Regions from separate parts of the Streptococcus equi subsp. zooepidemicus genome, predicted to be linked through region 1. Evidence: predicted binding sites of a transcription regulator. Region 1 holds the regulator's gene; each other region holds the start of a gene.

The links. Region 1 encodes HrcA, which represses chaperone genes, less so after heat shock. Its sites were predicted from a motif close to TTAGCACTCNNNNNNNNNGAGTGCTAA; they were not measured.
Region 2: a site for HrcA is predicted at 3,524-3,550, ahead of I2432_RS03185 (ATP-dependent Clp protease ATP-binding subunit). Genes of this name have one in related genera too.
Region 3: a site for HrcA is predicted at 6,422-6,448, ahead of groES (co-chaperone GroES). Genes of this name have one in related genera too.

Annotation. Positions count from the first base shown of each region.
Region 1 covers NZ_CP065054.1:459,032-466,811, reverse strand. The annotation lists gene dnaK (molecular chaperone DnaK) at 1-494, opposite strand, end outside; gene grpE (nucleotide exchange factor GrpE) at 899-1,468, opposite strand; gene hrcA (heat-inducible transcriptional repressor HrcA) at 1,513-2,547, opposite strand; gene I2432_RS02300 (glucosaminidase domain-containing protein) at 2,997-3,569, opposite strand; gene I2432_RS02295 (M15 family metallopeptidase) at 3,566-4,309, opposite strand; gene I2432_RS02290 (histidine phosphatase family protein) at 4,299-5,006, opposite strand; gene I2432_RS02285 (PFL family protein) at 5,081-6,418, opposite strand; gene I2432_RS02280 (ACT domain-containing protein) at 6,433-6,699, opposite strand; gene I2432_RS02275 (KxYKxGKxW signal peptide domain-containing protein) at 6,964-7,780, opposite strand, start outside.
Region 2 covers NZ_CP065054.1:654,116-661,895, forward strand. The annotation lists gene I2432_RS03175 (DUF1827 family protein) at 196-498, opposite strand; gene I2432_RS03180 (NUDIX hydrolase) at 560-1,006, opposite strand; gene I2432_RS03185 (ATP-dependent Clp protease ATP-binding subunit) at 1,154-3,409, opposite strand; gene I2432_RS03190 (DUF1797 family protein) at 3,692-3,922, shown strand; gene I2432_RS03195 (LPXTG cell wall anchor domain-containing protein) at 4,367-5,377, opposite strand; gene I2432_RS03200 (amino acid ABC transporter permease) at 5,724-6,407, shown strand; gene I2432_RS03205 (amino acid ABC transporter ATP-binding protein) at 6,409-7,146, shown strand; gene I2432_RS03210 (phospho-sugar mutase) at 7,606-7,780, shown strand, end outside.
Region 3 covers NZ_CP065054.1:154,415-162,194, reverse strand. The annotation lists gene I2432_RS00935 (ABC transporter ATP-binding protein) at 1-244, opposite strand, end outside; gene I2432_RS00930 (stage II sporulation protein M) at 241-723, opposite strand; gene I2432_RS00925 (hypothetical protein) at 720-1,859, opposite strand; gene I2432_RS00920 (uberolysin/carnocyclin family circular bacteriocin) at 1,869-2,162, opposite strand; gene I2432_RS00915 (helix-turn-helix domain-containing protein) at 2,499-3,362, opposite strand; gene I2432_RS00910 (8-oxo-dGTP diphosphatase) at 3,598-4,068, shown strand; gene groL (chaperonin GroEL) at 4,403-6,028, opposite strand; gene groES (co-chaperone GroES) at 6,096-6,383, opposite strand; gene I2432_RS00895 (hypothetical protein) at 6,682-6,972, opposite strand; gene I2432_RS00890 (hypothetical protein) at 6,953-7,345, opposite strand; gene I2432_RS00885 (lipase family protein) at 7,327-7,780, opposite strand, start outside.

The sequences.
Region 1 (7,780 bases):
AAGATCTTTTCTTCTTTATCTGTCTTGTCAAGACCGTAAGCAAGAGCTGCTGCAGTTGGTTCGTTGACGATACGTTCTACCTCAAGCCCAGCAATCTTACCTGCGTCCTTAGTAGCTTGACGTTGTGCATCGTTGAAGTAGGCAGGAACTGTGATAACAGCTTTTGTTACCTTTTCACCAAGGTAGTCCTCTGCATAGCCTTTAAGGTATTGAAGAATCATTGCTGAGATTTCTTGTGGTGTGTATTCTTTACCATTAGCAGCAACCTTTTCAGAGGTTCCCATTTTTGATTTGATTGAGATAACAGTATCAGGGTTTGTCACTGCTTGACGCTTGGCAGCGTCACCGACAATGATTTCACCGTTTTTAAATGACACTACTGAAGGGGTTGTGCGGTTGCCTTCTGGGTTGGCAATGATTTTGCTTTCTGTTCCTTCAAGAACTGCTACTGCTGAGTTTGTTGTTCCTAAGTCAATACCAATAATTTTAGACATAATATTTTTTCCTCTTTTATATATTTATGATACTCCTCTTATGTGGCACGGACGCTAGCAGCTTCCTATGGAATCTCATAGCTGAAATTTGAGCCTAAAGTCTCAAATTTTCCGAGTCATAAAACACTAATGTTTTATGACTTTTGCCACGGCGAAGAGTATCGGTAATGCTCACTTCGTTCGCTTTTGCTAGCGCAAAAAGCAGCAATCTTATTTCTTATTTTCATAGTTTACCGTCATTTCGGACATGATTCATTTTATTGATTAGCTATCATCACGGGATAATTGCGACGTGAGATAGCAAAATCGATACCATTTTGCTATTGAGCTAGTAAGGAGTCTAGGCAAGCCGCCACAGCGGTTGCCGTCTAATGACGAGCCATTTTAATAGCCATCATTAGTGACTAGTTGTACACAACCACCATCGCTGGTCTTAGTAAGCGCTCATGAAGCTTATAGCCTTTTTGGAAAACCTGAGCGATACTATCTGCTGAGTGGTCATCATCTGCTGGTAGGGTTTGGACTGCCATGTGCAGATTGTGGTCAAAGGCTTCCACAGGAACCTCTTCAATACCTTCTTCTTTAAGGGCTTGAACAAGGCTTTCTTGCACCATTTCTAGGCCTTTTTTGACATCATCTGTCAGACCCTCAACAGCCAAAGCACGCTCCAAGTTATCTAAGCTTGGAAGGATTTTTTTAGCTAAATCCTGTGAACGATAGCGCTGCAAGCTTTGGCGTTCTTCATTCGCACGACGCTGAATATTTTGCATTTCTGCGTGAGCTCTGAGGTATTTATTTTCAAAATCCTCTGCTCGCTGGAGAGCCAACTCTAGCTCAGATATCTCTTTGGCTGCTTCATCAGCAACAGTATCAGCTGATTGATCAGCCTCTTCAACTGGCTCTACTGCTTCCTCAGCAGCCTCATCAAGAATGTCCTCTTGATCCTTGAGCTCTTCTTTTGGTTTTTTAGACAAGGTGTCTACCCCTTTCTTACATTTTCTTAAATCATATTAAGGCCTTAGTGAACCTCATAATGGTTGCTGTTTAAGTAACGGTAATAATCTCTTAGCTTCACAGCCAGCAGCTGACCAATCACATTAATCAAGCTAACGCTACGACGATAATCCATATCAACCGGCCCAATTAAGCTTAACAGGCCAAATCCTCTGTATGGAATTAAAAACTTGTAGGTCAGCAAGGTCACGTTTGCTAGGGCTGACTCACTGCTGTCAGCAACCTGAACCGTTGCCATCTCTTCCTCTGATAGACTCTGTCTGATGGATAGGGCTAAGCGCTGCTCCTCATCAAGAAACTGATAGGTCGCAAGGCCAGCATAATCAAGAGCAGCAACCTTGCCAGAGACAAAAATCGTTTCTCGAAAAAGCCCAACAAAGATATAGTCAAACAAATCCAAAACATTGTCCGTCACCGTAAAATACTTCTGAACAATCTGAGGGATTTCTGTTCGCAGCTTGTAATGAACAGTCATGACATCTTTGCCAAGTAAGCGATCAGCAACAATGCCCTTAAGCACCAGCAAATCACGATTCATAAAATTCTTAGGAATGGCAAACTGTACGGTCAACGGCTTGGACTCATCTAAGGTCAAAACTGCCAAGGCATCATGACTAGATAGCTGAACAATATCAAAGCCTGTCAGCCTTTGCCTTGCAGGCTCAACATCTAAAATCGCCGCCGTATAGCCGGTCGTATCCGATAGCATCTGGCTGGCTCTTAGCAAAACGTCCTCCAGCTTAAAGGCCTCAAAATCAAAGGCCTTGACCAGCTGATAAAGGTCCTGCTCATCAATGCTGCCAAGATTAAGAGAATGCTCTACAAAATATTTAAAGCCTGCCGCACTTGGCATGCGCCCACTTGATGTGTGAGCCTTCTCCAGCAATCCTAGTTTTTCAAGCTTTGCCATGTCATTTCTAATAGTGGCACTACTAGAAGCAATAAGTGACTGCAAAGCCTTAGAGCCAACTGGTTCATGGGTCTGTGTAAATAAATCTACAATAAGATTCAAAATATTAGATTGTCTCTCTGTGATCACAAACCAATCACTCCCTTTCTGTTAGCACTCTATACATTGGACTGCTAATTTATAGTTCTATTATATCCTTTTAAACTAGCATGTCAAGAAAAAAACTCAAAAAATTAGCACTCTTTTTTTAGAGTGCTAATTTTTATAAAACATTGACAGTGTTGCCTTTGACATTATGCTTGAAAGAAGTAATAGAGAGCCACTTACTACCTCTCAGACTGGTATTGGCTTCTCCCGACTCGCTAGCTAAAAGGAGCGCTAAGCTGTAAGGGGGATTAGCTTAACTGCCTGAAGCCTTAAGGCCTAACAATCAAGCCTTTAGTAGAGTAGGATAAATCAGGCTGCGTGCTCACAGCTCCTACTCTTAAGGCTTACATCTTCAAGCTGATACAAAGTTGCAATACCTACTAAAGCAAATACCTGAGCTTACCAGTTGTTTCGGTGTCTTTTTCATCTCCTCAATCATCATAGCTTGTCAAACCTCTTACTTCAATCAGCTGCACAAGCCTTTGGGCATAGTCTTTATCATCAGAATAGCGATAGGTCTGCAGACTTTTAGCAGGTTTTTTATACCCTTTTTCAGTTGCTAGGCTTTGGTAAAGCTTTTTCTCCTCGCCTGTGCCTTGACTAAGCCATGATAAGTAAGCTCTGATAGAGTCCTCTCTGTCCCGATAGATAGCATAGACTGTCTTGTGCTTTGAAGCTGCTTGCTTCTTGAGGCTAATGGAAGCCTGCCCTGGAGCTGGCTGCAGTGAAAAAAGGTTGTGGTATTTGGCCGCCAACAGGGTTCTGCCATAATTGGTTTCTAAAATAATCTGACCAACCAAAATAGAAGGACGAATGCCATAGTTTTTGGCCAATGGCTTGACCTCCTTAGCAACCAACTGGATAAATTGCTTCTCTGTATAGGGAACAGGCATTTCTTGACTGGCCGATGTGCCTTTGGCATTGAACAACAAGGGACCAATCAAAGCCACCATAATGAACACTAAAAACACTAGAAAATAGGAAAATTTAAGTCGTTTTCTCATTTTTTCTCCTTCAATCGTGTTAGGTATTCTTCCAGGCTGAGGCTATGAGCGGTAATGTATTGGGCAGAGGCTTTACCAACATAGCGATAATGCCAGTCCTCATACTCAATCCCTGTGCTAGTCTGCTTCCCTTTTGGATAGCGCAAAATAAAACCAAATTGTGGAGCTATTTTTTGAATCTCCTGTGCCACCTTAGGATCACTAGCGTTTAAGTTATCTACTGTGCTCATATCAATGGCTAGACCAGTCTGATGTTCACTAGTGCCTGCTGGCTGGGCATATTTCCGAACCAAGGCTTCAGCTGCCTCTTGGGTCAGGCTAGGATCATTTGCCAGCTCTTGGGCAATATAAGACTGATAAAGCTCTTCTTGCTGGACAACCGAACGATAACCAGCAATCAAGTGCTCCTGAGGTTCAATCGTCTGCGCCGCTGCTAGAAAATCAGCCGTCTCCTGCTCAATGCGCTTATCAATAGGAATCCCATTAATCTCAACCAACTCAGGACTCATTTCCTCTTGAGGGTGATCGCGATTGACAAGGACCAGCTGCCAGTCCGTAGTTGATACCTTTGGCAGATCAGTAGTCTTTTTAGCCTGCTTAGCTGCCTTTGGGGCAGGTACTGTTTGATTGGCCTTGGGGCCTACAGCCTGTTTTTCAGGCTTGATAAAGAGGTAAACCCCTGATAAAAACAACAGGACGACCAAGGCCTGTAAAAGGACTCTTATAGTGTTATTCTTCATCTCTTATTGACTCAATTATCTCACGACCACGATAGCGGTAGCTCATATCTCCAATCGTTTTGATGGTAAACTGCCCATTCTCATATTCCACAACAGTGACGCTTCCATTGTCAATGTATTGCTTTTCCCTATCTGGGTCAATTAGCCACATAAAGGTACCGATGGTCATGCCATGACTAACCACGATAGCATTGCCACCTCCTGCATTTTCAACAGCAAGCGCGATAGCCTCAAAGCCCTCATAGATACGCTTGCTCAATACCTCCCAGGGCTCTGCCCAGTTAGCAGTATCAACCTCGACAATACTCTCTGCTAATTCTGAATAAGGCACATCACGCAGATTGTCACGATTTTCAAAGGCCTTTGTTCTAGGAAGAACACCTAAAAACAGCTCAGAATCATAAGCCCCATCCAGGCTACCAAAGCACCACTCACGAATCCGCTTATCTCTAGTGTAGGGTAAAAACTCATTGTCAGACTCTCGTAGAATAATCTCCATTGTCTGCATGGTACGACCTGAATCACTCGAAAAAGCAGCCTTGAATGGAATACCAGCAGCCTTCAAACCAAGTCCCAATTCACGAATGCCTTCTTCTCCTGCCTTTGTCAAGGGGGTATCACTCCAGCCCTGTGCACGACCAATGGTATTGAACATCGTCTTGCCATGTCTGGCAATGTATAATCTTGTTTTTGTCATAATGAACCTCCAAAGTCTCTCTGCTATTATAGCATTAAAAGAAAACACTTGCAAAACCATGCAAGTGCTAGCAGTTAATTCTTAAAGCTATGGATAGGTGCAGGGATCTGCCCACCACGCGCGATAAACTCAAGAGACGAATGTGGGTTGACAGGCATGACTGGGGCTGTACCTAAAAGGCCACCAAAAGCAATCATATCACCCTCTTTACCCTTTGGAATAATACGAACAGCTGTTGTCTTTTGGTTAATCACCCCGATAGCTGCCTCATCAGCAATCATAGCTGCGATGGTTTCAGATGGTGTCTCTTCTGGGATCGCAATCATATCCAAGCCAACTGAGCAAATGGCAGTCATGGCTTCCAGCTTTTCAAGATTAAGCGAGCCTCCCTGCACTGCTGCAATCATGCCCTCGTCCTCTGATACAGGGATAAAGGCACCTGACAACCCGCCCACTCGGTTGCAAGCCATAACACCACCCTTTTTGACTGCGTCATTAAGTAAAGCTAGGGCAGCAGTTGTGCCATGTGTACCAACCATTTCAAGTCCCATCTCCTCTAAGACACGTGCCACAGAGTCACCAACTGCTGGAGTGGGAGCTAGCGACAGATCCACAACACCAAAGCCCACACCTAGCCGCTCACTTGCCATCTGTCCCACTAGCTGACCGATACGCGTGATTTTAAAGGCCGTTTTTTTGACTGTCTCGGCTAGAACGTCAAAGCTTTCACCACGAACCTTTTCCAAGGCTCTTTTGACCACACCAGGTCCTGAAACACCAACGTTAATCACCGTATCCGCCTCACCGACACCATGAAAGGCTCCTGCCATAAAAGGATTGTCCTCAACAGCATTAGCAAAGACTACTAGCTTTGCTGCCCCCATTTCAGAAGCCTTGGCGGTTTCCTTGATGATACGCCCCATATCTGCAACTGCTGTCATATTAATACCAGACCTTGTTGATCCAACATTAACCGAAGCGCAGACCTTCTGTGTTTGAGCCAAAGCCTGAGGAATAGACTCAATCAAAATCTTATCACCCTTTTGATAGCCTTTTTGCACAAGAGCTGAAAAGCCACCGATAAAGTCAACTCCGATATCACAGGCAGCCTGATCCAGAGCTTTTGCAAGCGGCAGGTAGTCTTCTGCGTCTGTTGCCGCCCCAATAAGGGCTATCGGAGTTACAGAGACACGCTTATTAACAATGGGAATACCTAGTTCTGCTGCAATGTCATCACCAATCGCCACAAGATTGGCTGCCTTTGTCGTAATCTTTTGGTAAATCTTAGCGGCAGCTCTATCAATATCCGAATCAATACAATCCAGCAAGGAAATCCCCATCGTAATGGTACGAATATCAAAATGCTGCTCCTCAATCATCTCAACCGTTTCACGAACCTGTCTAATATCCATAATGGTCAAGCTCCTTATATGTTGTGCATAGCATCAAAAATCGCTGCGCTTTGAATATTAATCGTCACCTGCAATTGCTTTCCATAAGCCTGAAGCACCTCACGCAAATGGGCAAAATCCTGCTTTTCACTGCTTGAGACAATGGCCATCATGGTAAAATAATCATCTAAAACGGTCTGTGAAATGTCATCAATATTTAACCCTAATGCAGCAATTTGTCCTGAAACACCTGCGACAATCCCTTGATTGTCCTTACCAACAACTGTAATGATAGCTTTCATGGCACACCTCCTCAATATGTGTTATATTTTATCACAAACAAAAAGAGAAAGCTATCAGAGATAAGAGGTCTGGTAGCCCCTTGCAAAAATAGAACAATGGGTACCAGAAAAAAGAGTTTGTTATCCAATTGATACCGTTTATTAATATTTAGACTTTATAATATAATAGCAGCTAATAAAAGATAAGACGTTTGAAGCTGCCAAAAAAGCTGGGCCTAAAAGGATACCAGCTTTTTTGTAGGTTAATTAAGGGATAGCAGAAGATTAGTCGGGATTGTAAGAATAGCCGTATCCTCTCTTACCATCTCTATCAGCTAGACCATCTAAATAGCCATTTCCATAATTATCATTATACCCTTGACTATAGTCATTATATTCCTTTGGACTAGACTCATCAAACCGCTTAGGATAATCTCCTTTGTGCTTTTTGCCACCATATCCATCCTCATAGCCAACTCGGTAACCATCACGACGACCATGATTGTAGGGGTGTTCGTCTTTAAGTTTTGGTGATTCATCATTTTCTCCGCTTAAGCCTTTACCGTCTAAATCTTCCTTTGGCTTATTCTCTCCATCTAATCCTTTTAAAGGATTTTTACGATTATTTCCTTCTAAATTCGGAGTTGATGGTGGACCAGCCTCGCCTCGTTCGCCTTGCTCTGGTTCCTTCTGATTTTCACCATTCAAGCCTGGAAGCGAAGGACGACCTTGATTATTACCACTCAACCCTGAAAGTGGGGGACCGGCTTCACCTCGTTCGCCTTGCTCTGGTTCCTTCTGATTCTCGCCATTCAAGCCTGGAAGCGAAGGACGGCCTTGATTATTACCACTCAACCCTGAAAGTGGGGGACCAGCCTCACCTCGTTCACCTTGCTCCGGTTCCTTCTGATTTTCACCATTCAAGCCTTTTTCTGGCAGCTTGGGACTATTGCCCTGAGGCTTTGGTTGAGGCTGCGGGCTAGAATTATCCTTACCTAGATCTAAGTGCTGTGGCTTTCCTTGTGGCTGATGGTGATGACCTGAACCAGAGCTGTTACCTCCTCTCAGCCCCAGTGGCTGGGAAGGCCCTTGATTAGGACTA
Region 2 (7,780 bases), 200 kb from region 1:
TGAGGCTATCTTTGCTTGTGGTTGTTTGGTTTGAAGCGTTAGCTATGCTGTCAAGAGATAAAAAAGCCCAGACCGCTCTCGTGTGGTCTAGACCTCAGGCTCCGAAAAAGGCTGCTTTTATGGGCTTGTACAGACAGCAAGAGCAGCCAGCTTTGACATATGATATGACAGCTAAGGCTTGATCGCAACAGAAGGCTATACAGAGGTTTGGAAGGAAATTTCAATCAAGTTATTGGTGTGCAGGGTTTTGGAGTGACCTGGAATTACAATTGATTGATCAATTTTACGCTTTAAGAAAAACTCACGAATCACCTCAAGCTCGTCCTCTTTGATAGCACGATATTTATTTGAAATGAGCAGCTCATAATGCTTAGGTGCTTGGGTAAAGATGACGTCAGTATTGCCAGCTGAGTACACCTCAACGAGGTGAGCATCTGTATTTTGCAGCTGATTTCTGACAAGCTCGGGGTGACTGCTGGTGGTATTAATAAGTCTCATAAATCTTCTCCTGACTATTTTTACTTTTATTATAGCACTATTTTTAAATTGATTAAGGATTTTAATGATGCTTTTTCTGCCATTCCTCGACGCCCCACCTGTGGCTGCCACGCTTTAAGACTGTTATGGCGTCCGCAATAGGAAACCAAGCCAGATGGTTAAAGTCTTCCAAGGGCTTTGAAATTGCTTGAAAGGAAGTGACCTCATAGAGGTAGGCAGGATTATAGTAGTAGGTATCGCGGTGACGAGAATAGAAGTATTCGTCTGCTTGACCATAATAATAACCAATATCAGCAGCAAATCCCAGCTCCTCAACTAGCTCACGCTCCAGTGCCTGTAGCTGGCTTTCACCAGCCTCTATTTCTCCTCCTGGCAAAAACCAAGCACCATTTGGAGCCTGCACTAGGATAATCTCTGTTTTAGCCGAGTTAGGAATCACTGCATAGACACCGTAACGTGCGGTGTAATGCTGGTCATCTATCTTATCACCAAATATTGGAACGGTCATATCGCTTCTCCTTTGTTTTATTATACTAAATTTTTGGTCATTATTCTCATAAAACTGTAGATTTATCAAAAATGTTTCATAAAAAAATGCTCGTCAAAAAGAGAGAAAATGCTGTCTGCTTTTCTCTCTGCTTTTTGGTATGCCCTGTTAGTCCGCCTGCTTCGCCTGAGATTTGACTACAGGCTTGATTATAATGTGTCCATTAGAGGTCAAGACAGCTCGCAGGTCTTTTTCTGCTGGGTGCTCAAGGTAGAAGTCAGTAATAGCGTCCTCAATGTAATCCTGAATGGTGCGGCGCAGTGGTCGTGCTCCCATCTTGGGATCATAGCCTAGCTCGACGAGCTTTTCCTTGACCTTTTCGGTCACATCAAGGTGAATGCTATTGTGAGCAAGGCGCTGATTAACGTCATCAAGCATTAAGTGAACGATACGTAGCAGATTGTCCTTGCTTAGCGGCTGAAACTCAATAATCCCGTCAAAGCGGTTCATAAATTCGGGACTAAAGAAATGACTAAGCTCACCTAGGACAGAGTTTGTCCGTCCTTCTCTAGCAGCACCAAAGCCGACTGAGGCTTCTGTTTTGCCAGTGCCAGCATTTGATGTCATGATGATAATAGTGTCCTTAAAGCTAACGGTACGTCCCTGTCCGTCGGTTAATCGACCGTCATCTAGGACCTGTAAAAACATGTGCATGACATCAGGGTGAGCCTTTTCGATCTCATCTAACAAAATGAGCGAGTAAGGGTTGCGGCGCACCTGCTCTGTTAACTGACCCGCCTCCTCATAGCCGACGTAGCCAGGAGGGGCACCGACAAGCTTAGCCACAGCATGCTTTTCCATGTATTCAGACATGTCAAAGCGAATCATGTTATCAGCAGAGCCAAAAAGCTCAATGGCTAATTGCTTGGAAAGCTCTGTTTTACCGACACCAGTTGGGCCAACAAAGAGGAAGGAGCCGATAGGACGATTTGGGGTTCCCAGTCCAACACGATTACGACGGATAGCCTTTGCAATTTTATCAACAGCATCGTCTTGACCGATAACATGCTTTTTGAGATCGGCGGCCAGATTGACTAGCTGTGATTGTTCTTTTTCCTTTAAATCACCAACTGGAATATTGGTTTTTTGTTCAACGATTGCTTCGATGGTCTTGTCAGTGATGATCGGGATATCTTGCTCATCTAGCTTTTGAGCCTGCATTTCTTTATATTTGGCGATTTGATCGCGGAAATAGGCTGCTCGCTCATAATCCTCATCACGTGTGGCTTGGGTCTTGAGGTTTTCAGCCTCAATCAAACGCTTATCAATGTCTTTGGGGTCAACAAAGTTAAGGGTTAGGTTCATCTTTGAGCCGGCTTCATCTAGCAGGTCAATGGCCTTATCAGGCAAGAAGCGGTCTTGAATATAGCGGTTGGAGAGGTTAGCAGCTGCTTCGATAGCTGACTGGCTATATTTGACATGATGATAGTCCTCATATTTGGGTTGGATTCCTTTTAGGATAGTGATTGTTTCTTCAACCGAAGGCTCATCCACCTTAACCGGCTGCATGCGTCGCTCAAGGGCTGCGTCCTTTTCGATGATGCGGTATTCATTGAGAGTGGTCGCTCCCACTAATTGAAGCTCACCACGAGCAAGTGCTGGCTTTAAAATATTTCCTGCGTCCATGCTGCCGTCACCAACTGCACCAGCTCCCACAATTTCATGGATTTCATCAATAAATAGAATCACGTCATGGCGCTTGCGGATTTCTTCCATGAGCTTTTGCATGCGCTCTTCAAATTGGCCACGAATACCTGTCCCCTGAACGAGGCTAACCACATCAAGGCGAATCACCTGCTTACTCTGTAGCTTTTGTGGCACATCACCATCAACGATTTTTTGAGCAAGGCCTTCAACGACAGCAGTCTTACCAACTCCAGGCTCACCGATTAGGACAGGGTTATTTTTGGTACGACGGTTGAGAATTTCGATGACGCGGATAATCTCATCATCTCGTCCGATGACCGGGTCAATATCACCACGCTTAGCCATTTCAGTGATATTAATGCCGAATTCCTCCAGAAGCCCCTTGCTAGCCTCCTGTGTTGGCTGTGTTTGATTGGGGCGATAGCCACCGTTGTGACCTCCGCCATGCTGGCCTCCTGATTGGGTAGGTGGTGTATTGGGGAGCTGACCAAAGGCTCTAAAGTTGTTGAGGTCACCAAAAAAGTCATCAAAGAAAGGGTTTTGAGAAGGCTGCTGCGCCTTTTGGTTGCCATTATAGCCTCCTAAGATAGGATTTTTAGGGTCTGTTTTCATGATTTGGTAGCAATTTTGACAGAGGTCAATCTGCCTTTGCTTTCCGTTAATGCTTGTATAAAGATGAATGGTTGATTCATTTAAATTACAGTTTTGACAAAGCATATCATACCTCCAAGGGGTTATCTAAAAAGTCAAGGTCATTTAGTCAAAAATGGTCAAACTTTATAGTCATATTATAGCACCTTAGGCTTGGAAATCAAGTAAAAAGCTTCATTATTAGCACTATCCAGTATAGAGTGATAAGATTTAGCCACTCTGCTATGAATGAGCGCCAGAAAAACTTGTTTAAGAGGATAAAATAAAGAGAAAAAGGCTACTTTTCTTGTTTGTTTTCGGTGATTTATGTTAAAATATAAAGGGACAATAAAGAATAGGAGAAACGAAATGGAATCACATTTAGTGAGAATCATCAACCGTCTGGAGCTGATGGTGACAGATGGCGGTAATTTAAAGAGAAATTTTGAGCGAGATGGTGTCGTTGTTGCAGAGGTTGCATTTGTCAACGATCCTGAAAATGGTCCAGTCTTTATTTTACGTGATATTGAAGCGCGTGAGTCATACTCATTTGACAGCATTGACTTGATTGCGATGGAAATTTACGATTTGTTATATTAAGCTATTGATGATGACATGGGCTTGCTGGGAGGCAGGTCCAACAGAGGACAAGCTGGTGATTTTACTAGTTTGTTTTTATTATCCCCTAAAGCCCTCTTTCTCCTATACCTTGTCTAGCTGTAGGGCTTGTGGGTGAGCAGTGCTGCCAAAGGCCCTGTGGCTTGGTTCTTTTTCAGGGCTTGTGATAATCCTGCTGACAGCAAAGGCTCTTAGCTGAGTGATTTAAGGTCAGCCGATCATTTCTGTGCTGCTCTAATGCAGCTTTTTTAACAATTTGGATAGCTTTTGAGAGCCCTTAGAAAAGCCATTGCTAAGGGCTTTGTTATGCCTATCTGTTGGTGTCTAAAAGAGCAGTGATACGATAAAGAGAGGTCAGAAAAGACCTCTCTGATGTTTGTGATTAGCTGTTAGCTATTGCCATAGGGGAAAGACACAATAGCTAGCTTAGCTTTTCTTTTTCTTTAGGCTTAGGACGCCTGCGCTAGCGATGACGCTAAGGGCTGCAAGGGTGAAGAATGGGTGATTTGTCTCCCCTGTAGCTGGTAGCGTGCTCTTTTGAGCTGCTGGTGCTGACTTAGGCGCTGGTGCCTTAGGCTGAGTTGATTTTTCTGGAGCCTTTGGTGTAGGAGCCTTTTCAGGCGCTTTTGGAGCTGATGGCTTGGTATCCTTTCCTTGCTCACCCTTTGGCTGTTGCTCGCCTTTTTCGCCACGTTGGCCTTGTTCACCTTTTTCGCCGCGTTCGCCTTGTTGACCTTTTTCGCCGCGTTCGCCTTGTTGACCTTTTTCGCCACGTTGGCCTTGCTCGCCTTTTTCGCCACGTTGGCCTTGCTCGCCTTTTTCGCCACGTTGGCCTTGCTCGCCTTTTTCGCCGCGTTGGCCTTGCTCACCTTTTTCACCGCGTTGGCCTTGCTCACCTTTTTCGCCGCGTTCGCCTCTGTCACCCTTAGGGCCGGCTGGTCCTTGTTCACCTTTAGGACCGGCTTCTCCGGTTTCGCCTTTATCTCCACGTGGTCCCATAGGCCCAGCAGGCCCTTGTTCGCCTTTAGGACCGGCTTCTCCGGTTTCACCTTTATCTCCACGCGGTCCTTGAGGTCCAGTAGGACCTTGCTTGCCCGGGTCTCCTTGAGGTCCAGCTTCTCCTTTAGGGCCAATAGGTCCCGCGGGTCCGGCAGGACCGGTCTCTCCTCTAGGTCCGGCAGGCCCCATAGGTCCAGGTTGTTCTGCTTTTTCTTCTAATTCTTTTAGGTAACCCTTTAGAAAGTCTCTCAATTCATGAAGATATTTTCTTACTTCATTATCTCCCAGTGTTTTGCTACTAATTCTATGAGTTGGGTCTGGATAGTCCTTTAATTCTTTATGTTCAGCTCGGGCATTTCCAGCTGTTCCTAGGCTGGCCATTGTTGCTAGAGCAATGGCTGCTGAGCAGACGCTGTACTTGCGTATTGGTTTTCTCATCGTTCTCTCCTTTGATGATAGTATCATTACTTTTTCAAAATTCTTTCCCAAAGAAGAGTTTAGCATGGCAGCTGATGATGAGAAATAGCTAGGCGTCAGTTTGTCTCCGTAGTTTCGTTTTTTTTTTTTTTTTTAATTCAATGCCGAATCTTCTGATTTTATCATAGGGTTATTTTTTAAAAGGCGAGGAGTTGTTTTGCTAAGCTAGTCTAGCAGTCCACAAGTCAGCTTATTTTTCCTTGTTTGTTTTTGGGAATATTTTTCGATAAAAAGATATTGTATCAATATTCATTTGATGGTATAATTATATCTATTGCAATGATCTTATGAATGTTAGGAGATGGGAATGGATTTTACATTTTTACCCAAATACTGGGCTTATTTCAATTATGGCGTGCTTGTAACCATAATGATTTCAGCCTGTGTTGTCTTTTTTGGCACAATTATAGGCCTTTTGGTGACTCTGATAAAACGCAGTCATATCAAGCCTTTATCCTGGCTGGTCAGTCTTTATGTCTGGATCTTTCGTGGAACACCGATGGTGGTACAGATCATGATTGCCTTTGCTTGGCTACATTTTAACCATCTACCGATTATAGGTTTTGGTGTGTTGGATTTGGATTTTTCAAGGCTGCTTCCTGGTATTATTATTATTTCCTTAAATAGCGGAGCTTATATTTCTGAAATCGTCAGAGCTGGGATTGAGGCGGTGCCAAAGGGGCAGCTAGAGGCCGCTTATTCGCTTGGTATCCGTCCTAAGCATGCTATGCGCTATGTGATTTTGCCTCAGGCCTTTAAGAATATTTTGCCGGCCTTGGGCAATGAATTGATCACAATCATCAAGGATAGTGCCTTGCTTCAGACTATTGGGGTGATGGAGCTGTGGAATGGGGCTCAGTCGGTTGTGACGGCGACCTATCTGCCTATTACACCCTTGCTGTTTGCGGCCTTTTATTACTTGATGATAACAACAATATTGTCGCAATTATTAGGCTGCTTGGAGCGCAAGCTAGCACAGGGAGGGAGATAAGATGACTGAGACAGTGATTTCGATTCGTCAGTTGCATAAGAGCTTTGGCAAGCATGAGGTGCTAAAAGGAATAGACCTGACGATTAATCAGGGTGAGGTTGTGGTGATTATTGGGCCATCTGGCTCAGGAAAGTCCACGCTATTGCGCACGATGAATTTGCTTGAGGTGCCAACAAAGGGACACATCAGCTTTGAGGGCGTCGATATTACGGATAAGGCAAATGATATTTTCAAGATGCGTGAGAAGATGGGCATGGTTTTTCAGCAGTTTAATCTGTTTCCCAATATGACAGTGCTGGAAAACATCACCCTGTCACCCATCAAAACAAAAGGAATGTCAAGGGCTGGCGCGGAGCAGAGAGCTTATGAGCTGCTTGAGCGAGTTGGGCTGAGAGATAAGGCTGCTGCCTATCCGGCAAGCTTATCCGGTGGTCAGCAGCAGCGCATTGCGATTGCGCGCGGCTTGGCAATGGATCCCGATGTGCTGCTCTTTGATGAGCCGACCTCAGCGCTTGACCCCGAAATGGTGGGTGAGGTTTTGGCTGTTATGCAGGATTTGGCAAAATCAGGCATGACGATGGTCATTGTGACGCATGAAATGGGCTTTGCCAAAGAGGTGGCAGATCGTGTGATTTTTATGGACGGTGGCCTTGTGATTGAAGAAGGCAGCCCTGATCAGGTCTTTGAAGCCCCTAGGGAGGAGCGAACCAAGGACTTTTTGAGTAAGGTATTGTCATAGCTAGGGCAGCTAAGGGGAAGCATGTCACCTCAAGGGCTGGCTATTAGTCAGTTAACTCTTGCTGTGGCCTGTTTGCTTTGGCCGTTTTTTCTGTAAAAGGATTAGAAAGTTTGGCTAGTGCTGTAGCCATATCTGGCTTTGCAGGTCTGGATCTACTCGCTGAGCGCTGAGGGCTTATCCCTAGTGATTGAAGGTGTGGTCTCTTTATTTGTCAGCACTGTTGTGGCAGGCTGTCACAAGGGCTTTGCTTGTTGTGCTGAGTAAGGGGGTTCATTTGCGTGTGTGTTAACATTGCTTAATTGCGGAATTAGGTTGACTTTTGTGTTATTGTTTGTTACTATTCAGGTAAGTCTATCATTAGAAAGCGCTTTGCTTTTTGGTGATGGCAATCATTATCATATGATCAAATCTTAAGTAAATGTTGATGTCAACATGGTGGTCTAAAAGTAGGAGGATAATATGGACTACAAAGCTGTTTATCAGGAGTGGCTGCACAATGATTTTTTCAATGAAGAAATCAAGGCAGATTTAGAGGCGATTAAGCATGATGAGGCTGAGATTCAAGATCGTTTTTATAAGGTGCTTGAGTTTGGGACAGCAGGGCTTCGAGGCAAGCTGGGTGCTGGAACCAACC
Region 3 (7,780 bases), 300 kb from region 1:
GATTGTCTTCAATAGTTAAGGGAACTACACCGATAGCATTAGTATCAAGATATAGAATATCTCCCTTATGCTGTAAGCGATGGCCGCTATCAAACCGTTCTAAGCCTGCTAACAAGCGCAAAAAAGTGGTTTTACCACTACCATTATTCCCTTCAACCTTATACAGCCCTTTACTAAAGTCAAAGGATATGTGATTTAAGATTTTTCTGTTTGAAAATGACTTGCTTTCATTTACTATTTTCATCCGAGTAACCCTTCCATAATACCAGCAATTAACAAAACACAATACGATATAAGATAGTACCTTACATATCTTCTTTCTCTTTCTAAGAAGGACGTCATGCTTTTTTCAGTCAAAACAGTCCATAGCATATATTGACTCAAGCCTTGATAAAAGAGAAAATTAGGGATCTCCAGCAAACCATGCGGAAACAAACCCAAGGCAGTTATTAGAAATCCAGACTTCCTCATTCCTAAAGTAATTTGTATAACAACCGATACCAAATCAATCAATTGCAAGGCTGGGGACAAAAAGAAGAGGAAAATATAAGACAAAAAATTATTACTATTATTCTTTAAAACCTCCAGAGTAAAATCCCAGCCCCGCTCTGGCTTAGATAATATGACAGTATCACTGGTAATCAGTAAACCAATTAAAATCCCAATCACTATTGAGAAAATAATAAAACTGATATAGTACCTTAAAAATTTCCTCATTGTCATAAACGACTACCTACCATTGCAATGACCACTAGAATAAAATACAAAACCAAAATAACCCACCTAAACACTGACAAATCATCAGCAACCATTTTTATTGATTTTACGAAATAGCAAAATGATATAAAGTATATGAAGGGGATCATCACTAGGTTAGATAGAAAAAGAGCAGCTTGACCATTTAGTAAAAATGGTAGTAAGCCTATGACACATCCCGTATGAATAATAGCTAAGATGTGAGCAGAAAGCAAGAATTGACTGTTACGATAAGCGTTGTAAACACTGATATCCTTATTCAAAAAATGTAAAACAACCAAGCCTCGGTCTAACTCAAGCTCCTTAATGTCTTTACCTACCATAACCTCTAGTAACGTGATATAGGTAGTAGCAGATAAGAAAAAAACTGGTATGCTAAAGCTAGAATAATCAAACAGCAACAATAGCCTTTGCGTGAAATAGGTCGTAGCTATACAGAAGATGATAAACAGAATCATTAAAGCTAAATGATCTGTTATCATATTGACAACAAGCCTTAATAGAGTAATTGTGTTTTCCGTCTTCTTAGCTCTTGCTGCCAGCCATTGGTAGGGATAACGGAAATCAATAGTAATATTAAGCACAAGAATAACCGCATTTAAACAAAGACAAGCAATGACCAGCGACTCCTGATGGAGGTACATGCCATAAATCATTAGAAGATTCAGGATTCTTCCAGCTACTTGAAAAATAGTCGCTAGTGAAAGCGATAACCAATACATAAATACTGCCAGCAAAGACAAGGCTATCCAAGCAAGCTGCTCCGGAAAGGCTATAGCTAAACAGATGACTCCTATGCTAACCACTCGAATTTGCAAAGCATAAACCTTATTAACTGAAAGCAATAGATGCTTAAGTAGATAATAGGGTGTTAGTATAAACGTTGGATGACGCTTCCCCTCATATGGAAATGTTGATTTCACAGAATGATAGGTTCCTGATACCAGAATAAAGGTCGATATTAGAGAACCAGCTCCATCATAGGTCAAAGAATTCCTAAACATTATCATACCTATCACTGAGCCATAAAACAAAAGGGTAAACCCAACAATATTGAGATACCCTAAAATGTTACCGTTATGGTATTTAAAAACATGTTTCATATTAGATCATTAACTGCCAGAAAATAGCAATAACCTTTCCTTTGTGTTTGATAAGGTATAAACAGTAGCTGTCATTCCAGCTCCAATAGATCCTACGCCCGTAATAGCACCAACTATTGCAATAACGCTAGAAACTGTACTGTAAGCACTCAATAAATTAACTGTAGTACTAGCATTAGAAGTACTTATTCCTAAAGCACCTGCAAGATCCGGCAAGCTAATGAGCCCTAGTGCTAACCAGCTTGCTGCCCCTAATGCCATTGACAATAATAACATTTTATGATGTCGTTCTAATGTCGCCATACGCTTCCTCCTAACCAGACCATTAGCCCTCAAACTAGTATAAGGAGCGACCTTTCTGTAGCTTATATTTAGACTTATTAATACTTAGCTAGGTCATTAACACAGTAGTTATATCACGACTATCATCATATTCTCGATATTCGCAAATATGATGATACTTTTTTTAATATTTTCATATTTGCGAATTGCTGAGATTGAGGCTTCCCCTCTGTATAATATCCTTACCAAGGAGGTTAGACATTATGCGAAAAGTTTTTATTTTCTCACCAACCCTTTTATTCATTTGGTGGCTTTGGCCGCTCTAACTACCAAACGATTGGGCCTCTTTTTTTAGTATTAGCTATCTAGAATCACTGATAGCGTCCGATGTAGAATTTGGACAAACTGAGGGTTGCCAAGCTGTTTAACAAGGTTAATATAATCCTCAATATCACTCTTATGACTGCTTTCTTCACTTAAATAAGTGTGTATTTTCTTGAAAAAATTTAAGCTCACTATAGTGAACATATCTTGATAGATAATCAACTCCTCTAGCTTTTTGATAAAAAAGTCAATATAAAAAAGCTGCCTTCTTTCCAGTAAAGTCATGATAATGTTTAATAGAGTGATGTGAGCTGCCTTTCTATGTTGTGGAAGAGAAAGGAAAATCTTATCTCGTTCGATAAATGCTTTTCCCAAAAAAATCATATCCTCATCAGACAAAATGGCCAAACAGCCACCAAAAATGTATAGCTCATATTCTGTCCACTCTTCAATACTATAAAGGTATTCCGTCAATAATTGCTTGTCTGACTCTTCAATTTTAACATTTGGATCAAGTGAGTAGACAGCACTTTTAATGATTAATTCATTTAATCTATTATAAACAGAAAAAATGTCATCACCCTTATATTGGCTCAGAAGCTCCTTCAATCCATCTATATCTGATGCTGTTTGTAGCTCGGCAACCTTAGTGCCTAACTGAAAAAAATCGCTGACTTTATACCCATTTACAGCATGACCAAATTCAGCAAATGTCATATGGATTCCTGAAATAGCTAATAGTAGTTTGTCAGCTGCCAGCATGCTCTGGCCATTTTCAAACTTAGATAGCTGTGAAACTGATAAATTGTCTCTAGCAACGTCCTTTAGCCTAAGTCCACGAGCAATACGAAGCTCCTTATAGAGCTCTCCCAAGCTCATCAAATCTGTATTATTCATTACATTCTCTCTGCCTATAGTTCTAATATTTACATAATTATACCATTAATACGGTAATAAATCTATTAAATAATGATGTGAACCAGTATTTTTATGTTATTTATACAGATCTTAATCAAGCTTTGGCTAAAGCAGCAGTAAAACTATCTGAAGCCATTATGACCATATCAATAAATCTCTCAGCTATTCATACTGATCTTTTTTTGATATAATAAAACTAAAAACGAGGTAGCTAATGCTTGAAGTCATCAAAAATTGGGTCAATATCTGTGTCAAGGAGGGCGACAAGATCCTACTCCTCAACCGCCAGCATGACGACTTTCCTGGCTGGATTCAACCGGGTGGCAAGGTTAACATCTCAGAATCCTTTTTTGAAGCGGCAGTGCGTGAGCTAAAGGAGGAGACCGGCTTAACCGCCTTAAACCTGCAATTAAAGGGAATCTCAGGCTTTACCAATCCTGATAAGCCTGAGCGCTATGTTTATTATGACTTTCTTTGCGAAGATTTTGAAGGCAAGCTGCTAACTGAATCACGAGAGGGCCTACCACAATGGCATGCTATTGCTGATCTAGATAAGCTAGACATGCAAGAGGATATTCGACAAAGGCTACCGCTCTACTGGCGACAAGGATCTTTTGAACGTCTTCATTATTGGTCTGACAAGGAGAAAAAAGTCGTCAAAACAGTCACCCATCTCTACGATTAATTGCTTCAGTTAAGCTTTCCTTAAGGAAACTAGCTTATACTTACATTATCCTAAATTTTTCTTTTTCATAAATCTCCTGCAAAAGCCTTGATTTCTCAGGGCTTTTGCTTTTTTGTCTTCAGAAAAGCACTAATTCACACTGGTCATTTTAATTGTTGTCAATGATTTAAAACAAAGACAAGTCACATGTCCGTTAAGCGTGCTAAGGTAAGCAATAAAAAAGCTCCCCTGGGCGTTTTAGGGATAATCATATCACCTTAACGTCAGGGGAGTCTTTATCAATTATTTTGATATCCTATGATAGAACAACTAGCCTATCCTAACAGGCTTTTTGTTAGAAGCCACCCATCATGCCTGGGTCCATTCCTTGTGGCATTGCTGGTGCAGCAGGCTCTGGCTTAGTAGCAACAACAGCTTCAGTGGTTAGGATCAAACCTGCAACAGAGGCTGCATTTTGAAGTGCTGAGCGTGTTACCTTGACTGGGTCAATGATACCTGTAGCAATCATATCAACCCATTCACCAGTTGCTGCATTAAAACCAATACCAGCAGCACTATTTTTCAGCTTATCAATAATCACTGAACCTTCATAGCCAGCGTTGTAAGCAATTTGACGCACAGGCTCTTCAAGCGCACGAAGCACGATATTGCGACCAGTTGCTGCATCACCATCAAGATCAAGGGCTGCAACCTTATCCATGACATTGATAAGAGCAGTACCACCACCTGCAACGATGCCTTCTTCAACTGCAGCGCGTGTTGCATTTAGCGCATCCTCAATACGAAGCTTCATTTCTTTTAGCTCGGTTTCAGTAGCTGCACCCACCTTGATAACTGCAACACCACCTGCTAATTTTGCTAAGCGCTCTTGTAATTTTTCACGATCAAATTCAGATGTGGTTGTTTCTAATTGTGATTTGATCAGGCTAACGCGGTTTGAAATAGCCTCTGAGCTGCCTGCACCTTCTACAATCACTGTATTATCCTTGTCAACAGTTACTTTAGCCGCTTGTCCGAGGGCAGCCATTGTAGCGTCCTTCAATTCAAGACCAAGATCCTCAGTGATAACTGTTCCACCAGTTAAGACAGCAATGTCTTCAAGCATCGCTTTTCGACGATCTCCAAAGCCAGGCGCTTTAACCGCTACAACATTGAAGGTACCACGAATTTTATTAAGCACTAAGGTCGGAAGGGCTTCGCCATCAACATCATCAGCAATGATCAGCAATGGACGGCTTGTTTTCAACACCTCCTCAAGCAAAGGAAGAATATCCTGGATATTAGAAATTTTCTTATCAGTAATCAGGATAAATGGGTTTTCAAGATCAGCAACCATTTTTTCATTGTCAGTAACCATGTATTGTGACAAATAGCCGCGGTCAAACTGCATTCCCTCAACAACCTCAAGCTCTGTTTCCATACCACGTGATTCCTCAATAGTGATAACACCATCATTTCCCACGCGCTCCATAGCTTCAGAAATATAGTCACCAACCTTTTCAGAACGTGATGACACCGCCGCTACTTGAGCAATCGCTTCTTTTCCAGATACTGGTTGAGCAACAGCCTTTAAAGCCTCAACAGCTGTCGTTGTCGCTGCTTCAATCCCACGACGAATACCAATTGGGTTAGCACCTGCTGTTACATTTTTCAGCCCTTCACGCACAATAGCCTGAGTCAAAACAGTAGCTGTTGTTGTCCCGTCACCGGCAATATCATTTGTCTTTGAAGCCACCTCTGATACAAGCTTAGCCCCCATATTTTCAAAATGATCTTCTAATTCGATCTCCTTGGCAATCGTTACACCATCATTTGTGATCAAAGGAGAACCAAAGGCCTTTTCAAGGACTACATTACGCCCTTTAGGGCCAAGGGTTACCTTAACAGTATCCGCCAAAATATCAACACCACGTACCATGCTTTCACGAGCATCTGCTGAAAATTTTATATCTTTTGCCATCTTATTTCCTCTATTCCTATTTGAATGTATATCTGTTAATCCTACCTGAAATGATAGGGATTCACAATTAAGCTAAAACTGCAAGAATGTCAGCTTCACGACAGATGACAAGCTCTTGATCGCCATCTTTAACCTCTAAGCCTGATCCATATTCAACCAAAACCTTGTCACCTACAGCCACACTTGGTGGAACAATGTCTCCAGTAATAGTACGAATACCTGTCTCACTAACAGCTACAACTGTCCCTACTTTAGTGGCTTCTTTGTGACTAGCAGCAAGAACAAAGCCACCGACGGTCTGCTCTTTTTCTGCTTCAAATTTTAGGACCACACGATCTCCTAACGGTTTTAACATGAATAGTACCTCCAATAATGACTAGATTATCTATTTTGTTAGCACTCTTGTTTTATGAGTGCTAACTTTCTTCTCTATTTTATCACTTGGTCAAAAATAGTCAAGAAAAAAAGTCTAGGAAAAAAGAAAAGACCCAGCTGGTCCTCTCCCATCTTTGGCTATCAGTCACCCTGTATACAACTATCACCTTTCAAAATAACAGGACAAAAGCTCTGGCGGCTGATAACCTCTTTTGATAATACTTGCTTGGTGGGTATTGATTGACCCCCTATGGTTTCTTAGAGGTGACACCATTTGACTATAGCTTGTTGTATTTTGGCAGCTTCTTCTTCAATACCTGTTCCAGCTGATCTCTAACAGCTCCTTTAATAGCCGTATCTAGCTGCCCTTCCATGATCTGAAGGCTTTCCTTGGTTTGGCTGGCAGTCGCTTTGATCTGGTCTTTAAACGCCTTTTTGATCGCTTCACCTTGGCTGTTTACAAGCCTAGCGACTGTGGCAATCCTTTGACGCTCCAGCATTTGACGCATTAGCCTCAGGGCATAGGCGTATTCTTCTTCGATATAGTACTCATTTATTGGTATTAGCATAAGCTCTCCTCATATCTGATAACTCTGTCTCTCTTTGAGCCTGCTCTTGACGAAAAGTCTTGGTTGACTGTGCTCGCTCCTCTTCAAGAGCTGCCCGATGGAGGTGAAACTCTGCCTTGGATTGATCCTTTAAGCGATCCAGTTCCTTGAAAAAATCTGACGCAGCGTTGACAGATAGGTCTAAACGCTTCAAAAAAGCACCCATCTTCTGGTACTCAGAGTTGATCAAATCATCTAAGACATGTCTTCTTTCAGATAAGCTGTCTTCACGCTTCTGATAGGCTTTTTTCTGGCGGAGAAAGTCCTGCTCGGCATCTTCCATCTCCCGAAGCTTACGATAAATAGCCACTTCCTCTACAATTCTGTCTGCCATGCTCTAAACTCTCCTGCTAACTGACGATCCGTTTCAAGCTTGCTATCAATAACCGTCTGAATATCTCTATTCAAGTTTTCAAAGTCTGTGGCCAAGGCTGACAGCTTGCTGACCTTGGATTGAGTATAGTTCTGAAAGTCTTGGACAAAGCGGTCATAAGTGATACCATAAGAAGCAAACAAGGCTTGCACCTCATAATAGGGCAGCTCATGAAAAGCGTTAAAATCAATCGCCGACCACACTTCCATAAGCTTTGCGTCGGCAACCGTTTTATGATCCAGTGCCTCATCAGCCCCCTCTCGAGCAGCCTTAGCCATGGACGAGCCTAGGATCATTCCCTGTGCCGCATCTAAAAAGAGCTCCTCAGAGCTACTGATCCCCTTGCCGGTGGACTGCCAGTGTTTTTTGAGCTTATGGTAGCTTGACATGCTCTTT